Regions from separate parts of the Stenotrophomonas sp. Steno-Z10-BAI genome, predicted to be linked through region 2. Evidence: riboswitches for the same ligand, from Rfam matches in the RefSeq annotation. Region 2 holds a riboswitch; the other holds the start of a gene.
The links. A riboswitch is a leader RNA that binds a small molecule or an ion and turns the genes downstream of it on or off. The one in region 2 is predicted to bind cobalamin.
Positions count from the first base shown of each region.

Region 1 (4,206 bases), on a different contig from region 2:
GCGGTCGATCGGTGTCAGGTCATGCGGGTTCATGCGTTTCTCGTCGACCCCACCGCCGGCAACGGCGGCGATGGGGTCCTTGGGGCGGTCTACAAGGGTCGGATCAGGCGGCGTTGGCGTCCGCGGTTTCCTCGCGCAGTTCGCGCGCGGCGGCCACCAGCGCTTCCAGCGCGGCACGGGTTTCCGGCCAGCCACGGGTCTTCAGGCCGCAATCCGGGTTGACCCAGATCTGCTCGGGACGCAGCACCTCGGCGGCCTTGCGCAGCAGTGCCAGCATCTCGGCCTTGTCGGGTACGCGGGGGGAGTGGATGTCGTACACGCCCGGGCCGATCTCGTTGGGATACTGGAAGCGCACGAAGGCATCCAGCAGCTCCATGCGCGAGCGCGAGGTTTCGATCGAGATCACGTCCGCGTCCATCGCAGCCACCGAGTGGATGATGTCGTTGAACTCGGAATAGCACATGTGCGTGTGGATCTGGGTCGCATCGCGCACGCCGCTGGCACTGATCCGGAAGGCTTCGACTGCCCAGTCCAGGTACTCGCGCCACTGCGCGCGGCGCAGCGGCAGTCCTTCGCGGATCGCCGGCTCGTCGATCTGGATCACGCCGATCCCGGCCGCTTCCAGGTCGGTCACTTCATCGCGCAGGGCCAGTGCGATCTGGCGACAGGTGTCCGCGCGGGACTGGTCGTCGCGTACGAATGACCACTGCAGCACCGTCACCGGGCCGGTCAGCATGCCCTTCATCGGCCGCTGGGTGAGCGACTGCGCGTACTGCGACCAGCGCACCGTCATCGGCTGAGGGCGGGTCACATCGCCGAAGATCACCGGCGGCTTCACGCAGCGCGAGCCGTAGCTCTGCACCCAGCCATTCTTGGTGAAGGCAAAGCCATCGAGCTGCTCGCCGAAGTACTCGACCATGTCGTTGCGCTCGAACTCGCCGTGCACCAGCACGTCCAGCCCGATCTGCTCCTGCACGCGCACGCAGTGCTCGGTCTGGGTGGCCAGGAACGCATCGTAGTCCGCATCGGAGAGCTTGCCGGCCTTGTTGCGGGCACGCGCCTCACGCACCTCCAGCGTCTGCGGGAACGAACCGATCGTGGTGGTCGGGAAGCGCGGCAGCTTCAGCGCGGCGGCCTGGGCCAGGTGGCGTTGCGGGTAGCGGCTGTGGCGCTGTGCATCGGCCGGGGTCAGCGAGGAAAGGCGCGCGGCGACGGCCGTGTTGTGCACGCGCGGCGAACGACGGCGCGATTCGATGCACGCACGCGAATGAGCCAGCGGTGCTTCGGCACGCGCCGGTGCATCGATCGCGTCGGCCAGTACGCGCAGCTCGCCGAGCTTCTGCCGGGAGAACGCCAGCCAGCTGCGCAGTTCGTCATCGAGCTTCTTTTCGTGGTCCAGATCGACCGGGGTATGCAGCAGCGAACACGACGGCGCCAGCCACAGCGCATCGCTGCCGACATGGCCGTGCGCGTAGCGCGCCAGCACCAGCGCGTTGTCCAGGTGGGTGCGCCAGATGTTGCGGCCGTTGACCAGCCCGGCCGACAGCACGCGACCGGCCGGCAGCGCCTTGATCACCGCATCGAGCTGTTCCGGCGCACGGACCAGATCCACATGCAGGCCATCGATCGGCAGCGAGGCGGCCAGCGCGAGGTTGTCCTCCAGCGCACCAAAGTACGTCGCCACCAGCACCTTGGGGCGGGCAGCCTGGGCCAGTACCGCGTAGGCATGCTCGTAGGCAGCACGTGTGGCCTCGTCCAGGTCCTGCACCAGCAGCGGCTCATCCAGCTGCACCCACGCCGCGCCGGCCGCCTTGAGCTCGCCCAGCAGCTGCACATACACCGGCAGCAGTGCATCCAGCAGGTCCAGTGCGTTGCTGCCGTCGGTGGTCTTGGACAAACGCAGGAAGGTCACCGGGCCGATCAGCACCGGACGGGTCTCGATCCCCAGCGCCTTGGCCTGGCGGTATTCGGCCAGCGGCTTGTCGCCGCGCACCGTGAAGGTCTGGCCGGCGTGCAGTTCGGGCACCAGGTAGTGGTAGTTGGTATCGAACCACTTGGTCATTTCCAGCGCATGCAGGTCGATGCCATCGCGCTGCAGGCCACGCGCCATCGCGAAATAGCCGCTCAGCGGCTCGGCATCGGCGAGCGCGCGGTAGCGGGTCGGGATCGCATCGAACAGGAAGGCCGCATCCAGCACCTGGTCATACAGGCTGAAATCGTTGCTCGGCGGCACATCCACGCCGGCCTCGCGCTGCAGCTGCCAGTGGCGTTCACGCAGCTCGGCCGCGGTGTCCTGCAGCGACGCGGCGCTGCTCTCGCCGGACCAGAAGGCTTCGAGCGCGCGCTTGAGTTCGCGCTTGGCGCCGATGCGCGGAAAACCCAAATTGGTAACAGTGGTCATTGGAACGTGTCCTCATTGCGTAGGGGCATTGAGGAACGAAGGAACCGCGCGCCGTCCGGGGCCTTGCAGCCCGTTCCGCCCCGCCAGCGACCTTCGCCCCCGCGGGCGAACCGGATGCCGTGAAGCGGACGCACGGGGGCAGCGCCATGCAGGCGGCATGGCGGCAGACCCCGGCAACCTCCCCGCGGACGTTCCAGGTCGAATCGGAGGACGGTCATGTCCTCCGGCCGGGGCCGGTATTCGGGCTGATGGACACGGGCGCGGGCGCCCACCTAGTACCTGCCGCTTCCCAGGCGCGAAGGCCCAGTGCTGTTGGCAGGAGTCGTTTCCATTCACCGCTGCGGGGCAGCTCCGGAATGGGCGCGCGAGGCGCCTTCACCGGATTCCCGTTTAAATCCATCCCTTCATCTGCATGAAGCGATGGATACCTTCGGCGAGCACAAGGTAGGCCGAAGGCGAGCGATGGTCAAGTCGTCTGCCCGATTCACCCCACTGCATCCAAACCACCGTCAACTGCGTATCTCCCTGCAAGCCCGCCCGTTTGGACCCCCATGCGCCAGCCCTTGCCCTGCCTGATCCTGCTGCTGTCGGTGATCGCCGCCCCCGTGAGTGCCGCCGCGCAGACCGTGCAGCGCCAGGAAGGCCGCGCGTACGCCACCGCCGATGGGCGCCTGCTCTACCGCGAGACCCATTGGCTGCAGGGGCCGGCAAGCGCACAGTCGCGGCTGGTGCTGTACCGCTGCAGCGATGGGCGCCCGTTTGCGCGCAAGTGGATGACCCCGCAGGGCAGCCCGCAGACGCCTGATTTCACCTTGGACGATGGCCGCGATGGGTATCAGGAAGGCGTGCGCGGCGGTGCCGCTACCCGCCAGGTATCGGTCCGTGCCAGCGCGCAGGCACCGACATTCAGCCGCGCCATCGCGGTTCCGCCGGGCGCGGTGGTGGATGCCGGTTTCGACGCGGCGGTGCGCAGCCATTGGGCGGCGTTGCAGGCGGGGCAGAGCGTGGCGTTCCAGTTCCTGCTGCCCAGCCGTCAGCGCCTGGTGCCGCTGAAAGTGCAACGCACGGGTGCGGTGACCTGGCAGGGTCAACCGGCCGAGCAGCTGCAGATGAAGCTCGATGCGTGGTTCGGTTTCGCGGTGCCCCCGGTCACCCTGGTCTATGCCACCGCGGACCAGCGGCTGCTGCAGTTCACCGGCACCGGCAACGTCCGCGATGAGAAGGGCAAGTACCCGCAGGTGCGGGTCGAGTTTCCGGCGGCTCCCGTTGCCACGCCTGCGGCAGAGTTGTCCGCCGCGCGTACGCAGCCGCTGGTGAAGACATGCGGTGCCTGAGCGCCCCCTTGCAGCCAGCCTCGCAAGCAAGGACGATGCCGATACGCCCGTTATCGACATTGAGCCTGCGATGCCCGAGCTGGACGCTGCCGCCACCGCCGCATCCCACCGTCTGGACGAGTTGCTCGCCCGGGTGGCCGCTGGCGATCGCCAGGCCTTCGAATCGGTCTATCAGCTGGCCTCTGGCCGCCTGTTCGCGATCTGCCTGCACGTGCTGCGCGACCGCGGCGATGCCGAAGAGGTACTGCAGGACGTCTTCACCACGGTCTGGAACAAGGCGGCGCAGTTCGACCGCGCCAAGGCGGCGGCCATGACCTGGCTGTCGATGCTGGCGCGCAACCGCTCGATCGACCGCCTGCGCGCCGCGCCGCCGCGCGTGCTGGATGATCTGTCGGTGGCGGAGGAGATTCCCGATCTCGCGCCACAGCCTGCCTTTGCCGCCGAGCAGGCCTCCGACCACGAGCGCCTGCA
Region 1 is NZ_JBWJOZ010000007.1:86,102-90,307, forward strand. Features, by position in the region: gene AC06E9_RS16165 (epoxyqueuosine reductase QueH) at 1-33, opposite strand, end outside; gene metE (5-methyltetrahydropteroyltriglutamate--homocysteine S-methyltransferase) at 104-2,401, opposite strand; cobalamin riboswitch at 2,616-2,849, opposite strand; gene AC06E9_RS16175 (hypothetical protein) at 2,953-3,735, shown strand; gene AC06E9_RS16180 (sigma-70 family RNA polymerase sigma factor) at 3,806-4,206, shown strand, end outside.
Region 1: linked by a shared signal. The riboswitch ahead of metE (5-methyltetrahydropteroyltriglutamate--homocysteine S-methyltransferase) and the one ahead of btuB (TonB-dependent vitamin B12 receptor) in region 2 are both predicted to bind cobalamin.

Region 2 (4,206 bases):
GACCAATCACGGGTCAGCGCGTATTCCAGGCGCAGATCCACGGTGCCGTAGCCGCCCAGGCGCACGGTGTTGGCCGCATTGTCGTACCGCTTGCCGGCGCCGTTGGCGGTGAGGCCGGCGCGGAAGTCACCGAAACGGCGATCGACGTCCAGACGCGCGGTGTTCTGTGCGCGGCGCGCCAGCCAGTTGTCGAACTGTGCGCTGCCGTCGGTGCGGTTGCGCGGGTCGGTGTGGCTGAGCTGTGCGTTGAGGTCGAACCCGGCGACGGTGATCGCACCGGTCAATTCGGCGCCGCGGATGCGGGCCTTTTCGACCTGCGACATCATGAACGTGGTGGCATCGTAGGTGATCAGGTCATCGATGCGCGTTTCGTACACATCCAGGCCCCAGCGCCAGCCGTCGCCCTGCTGGGCGATGCCGATGTTCGCGCTCTTGGATTTTTCCGGGTCCAGGGTCGGCACGCCGCTCCACGGGTCGTAAAGGTCGCTGAAGGTCGGGGCCTTGAACGCGGTGCCGTAGCTGGCGTTGAGGCGGAACCCGCTGCCCAGCTCCAGGCCCCAGCCGAGGCTGCCGGTGGTGTGGTTGCCGAACTGCTCGTTGTCGTCGTTGCGCACGCTGGCCTGCAGGTGGTGCGCGCCGAAGCGGCCCTGGTACTGCACGAACACGCCGGTGTTGTCGCGGCTGTCGACCAGGTAGCCGGCACTGCTGCCGTCCAGGTTGTCCTGGCTCCAGTCCACACCGGCGCTCAGCAGCTGGCCATCAGCGATGCCGATGTCGGCCTGCACCGAGGCACTGTCGCGGTGGGTCTGTGCATTGCCCAGCCAGGTATCACCGTTGAAGTTGTCCGATTCGTTATCGGCGCGGCCGACGTTGAACGTCAGGTTCAAGCGCTCGCTCGGTATGTAGCGCAGCTTGCCGCCGAGTACCTGCTGCAGCGTTTCGGAGTAGTTGTAATAGCCGTCGTAATGGTTCTCGCCTTCGGCGCGCAGGGCGGTGCCTTCCACGCTCAACGTGTCCGTCAGGGCATAGCCGCCGCGCAGGCTCATGGACAGGTTGCGGTAGCCATCGCGGTCGGGCTCGTCGGCGCCGCAGCCGGCGAAGGGCGACACCGAGCCACGGCAGGCGTTGATGCCATCGGTGTGCTGGTAGGCGATGTCGGTGCCGAACCAGCCACGCTCACCGCTGCCGCCGAAGCCACCGCTGGCCTCGCGCAGGCCGTTGCTGCCACCGCCGAGCTGCAGGTGCGGCGCGAACTGGCCGGCGTTGCGGCGGGTGAAAATCTGGATCACGCCGCCGATCGCATCGGCGCCGTACAGGCTGGACTGCGGGCCACGCACGATTTCGATGCGCTCGATCTGTGCCAGCGGCAGATCCTGGATCATCGCCAGGCCGAGGTCGCCCGTGTTGATGCGCACGCCATCGACCAGCACCAGGGTGTGGGCCGAGTTGGTGCCACGCAGGAACAGCGAGCTCTGCTTGCCCAGGCCGCCGCTGTTGTTGAGGTTGATGCCGGCACGGCCGCGCAGCAGATCTTGCAGCGACGGCGCCTGGCTGCGCTCGATCTCGGCGCGGTCGATCACCTGCGCCGGTGAGATGCTGTCCTGCAGGGCGATCGGGGTGCGCGTGGCGGTGACCAGCACCTGGTCCAGCGCGGTGGCGTCGTCCTGTGCGGCGGCCAGCAGGGGCAGGGCCGAGAGCACGGCCAGGGAAAGAACGCGGGTTTGCAGCTTCATCGATGACTCCATGCACCGCGCACGCCCGCGCGGCAAGGGGTGGGGATGATCGCGCTGCAGGGAGGTTCGACGGTGGGCGGGCGCGCGCAGGCGCCAGCTTGCCGCCGCCATGCCCGCCGCATCGCAACCAGTCGTCTTCCAGGCCGGTCTCCGGGCTCGCGGGTCGATGGCGGTGCCATCGTGCCAGGCGCCTTCCCATGCCGGAGCACAGTGGCGTGTTGCCTGGTGTTTCCACGCTTACCGTTGCGGGGGCAGCGCCGGAGTGGCGGCGTGGCACAGGGCCTGACGCGTCACCGGCTTCCCGTTTCAACCTGGCGGCGTTGCAGCCCCAGGTCACCTGAAAGTGGGCGCAGTCTAAGGCATCCGCCGGGCCCATGGCGCGCACCGGTTAGAATGCGCCTCGCTTTTTCGATGTGATCTCCATGACCCCAACGTGGTTGCAGCACCCCGGCACCGACGCCCGTGACCCGCACCGGCCGGACGCAGCGGGCAGCAGACGGGGCGCGGCATGATCCTCGATCTGATCCGCCACGCCAGCACGGGCCGCGACGATCATCTTGATGGCCGCACCGATCCGCCGCTGCACGAGGGCGCGACCGACGCCCTGTGCGCGCGCTACGCCGGGCTGCCCTGGCAGCGGGTGCTGTCCTCGCCTCGGCAGCGAGCGCTGTTGACCGCCGAGGCATTGGCCTTGCCCCACGCGGTGGACGTGGAGGTCGATGAGGAATGGGAAGAACTGGATTTCGGCGACTGGGACGGGCTCGCGCTGGAGGCGCTGCCGATGGATGCGCTGTCAGCGTTCCATCTGGACCCGCACGCCAACCCGCCGCCGCATGGCGAAAGCTGGGGCCACTTCGAGCGCCGCATCGCGCGTGGACTGCACCGGCTGCTGGATGAGCCCGAGCCGGTCCCGACCCTGATCGTCAGCCATGGCGGACCGCTGCGGATGGTGCTGTCGCAGGTATGCGGCCTGCCGATGGCGATGTGCTGGGCGCTGCGCATCGATCACGGCACGCGGCTGCGCCTGCGCGTGGAGCGCGAGGACGACCGGCTGTGGGGCGAACTGCTGGAGCTGCAGCAGGTATGAGGCGCGCGGCTACCGACGGTGTGTCGGTAGCCGTGGATCAGCGGTTGTCATCGTCCATCTCGAACGGCGGCGCTTCGTCGCCGTCATCGTCGCGATGCTCCACGGTGCGGTCGTAGACCGGGCCGGAGGCGGGCGGCGCCTTCTTCAGCGGCTGGTCGGCGATGATCGCTTCGTACTCGGCCACCAGCACGGTGCGGCGCGCCTCCGGCAGTTCCTGCCAGTGGCAGTCCTGCAGCGCACCTTCCAGCGAGTAGAGCAGGTTCAAGCTGGGCTTGAAGCCGGCGCGGCGCACTTTGACGAAGGCACCGACCGCGCCGACCGCCACCAGATCTTCCGGCGTACGCAGACCGACCTGGCGCAGCCATGCTGCGCTCTTCGGGCCGATGTTGCGCAGCTTGACGCCACTCATCCCAAAGCCTCGACGAACACCGCGGCGATGGCTTCCAGCCCGGCCTGGTCCTCGGCATCGAAGCGCGCCAGCGAGGGGCTGTCCAGATCGAACACGCCGACCAGCTCGCCGTGGTGGACCAACGGCACCACCAGTTCCGAGCGCGAGGCCGAGTCGCAGGCGATGTGGCCCGGGAATGCATCGACGTCTTCGATACGCTGGGTCACCCGCTGCGAAGCCGCGGCGCCACACACGCCCTTGTCGAGTGGAATGCGCACGCAGGCGGGCAGACCCTGGAACGGGCCGACGACCAGCTCCTTGCCATCGAAGAAATAGAAGCCGACCCAGTTCAGGTGCGGCAGGGCGTGGTAGACCAGCGCCGACAGGTTGGCCGCATTGGCGATGCGGTCGCGCTCGCCGTGCACCAGGGCGCGGGCCTGGGCCAGCAGCTGGCCGTACTGTTCCGGCTTGCTGCCGGTGAGCGTGGAGGTATCGAACATGGCCGCAGTCTACCAAGCGCAGCGGTTGGGTGCCCCCGGGGCCGGCCGAACACAGCGGACCGCACCGCAGCGCTGCCGGGACGGCGGATAATGGCGCGTTTCCGCCCCCGGTCGTCCCCATGCCCCTGCCTGCGCCGCGCCCTGCCGCCCTGTTCGTCACCGGTACCGACACCGGCATCGGCAAGACCTTCAGCAGCTGTGTGCTGCTGCATGCCCTGCGCCGCCACGGCGGCACCGCGGTGGGCATGAAGCCGGTCGCCAGTGGCTGCGAGCGCACGCCCGAGGGCCTGCGCAACGAGGACGCCACGGCCCTGCTGGCCGCCAGCATGCCGATGCCCGCATATGACGACCTCAACCCGTTCGCGCTCGAGCAGCCGCTGGCCCCGGAGATCGCCGCGGCGGAGGCTGGCGTGCAACTGTCGCTGGCGCCGATCGAGGCCGCCTTCGCGCGCCTGCGCGCCAGCGCGGACACGGTGGTGGTCGAGGGCGTCGGCGGCT
Region 2 is NZ_JBWJOZ010000003.1:66,057-70,262, forward strand. Features, by position in the region: gene btuB (TonB-dependent vitamin B12 receptor) at 1-1,733, opposite strand, end outside; cobalamin riboswitch at 1,858-2,089, opposite strand; gene AC06E9_RS09200 (histidine phosphatase family protein) at 2,242-2,820, shown strand; gene AC06E9_RS09205 (TfoX/Sxy family protein) at 2,858-3,229, opposite strand; gene AC06E9_RS09210 (GAF domain-containing protein) at 3,226-3,708, opposite strand; gene bioD (dethiobiotin synthase) at 3,828-4,206, shown strand, end outside.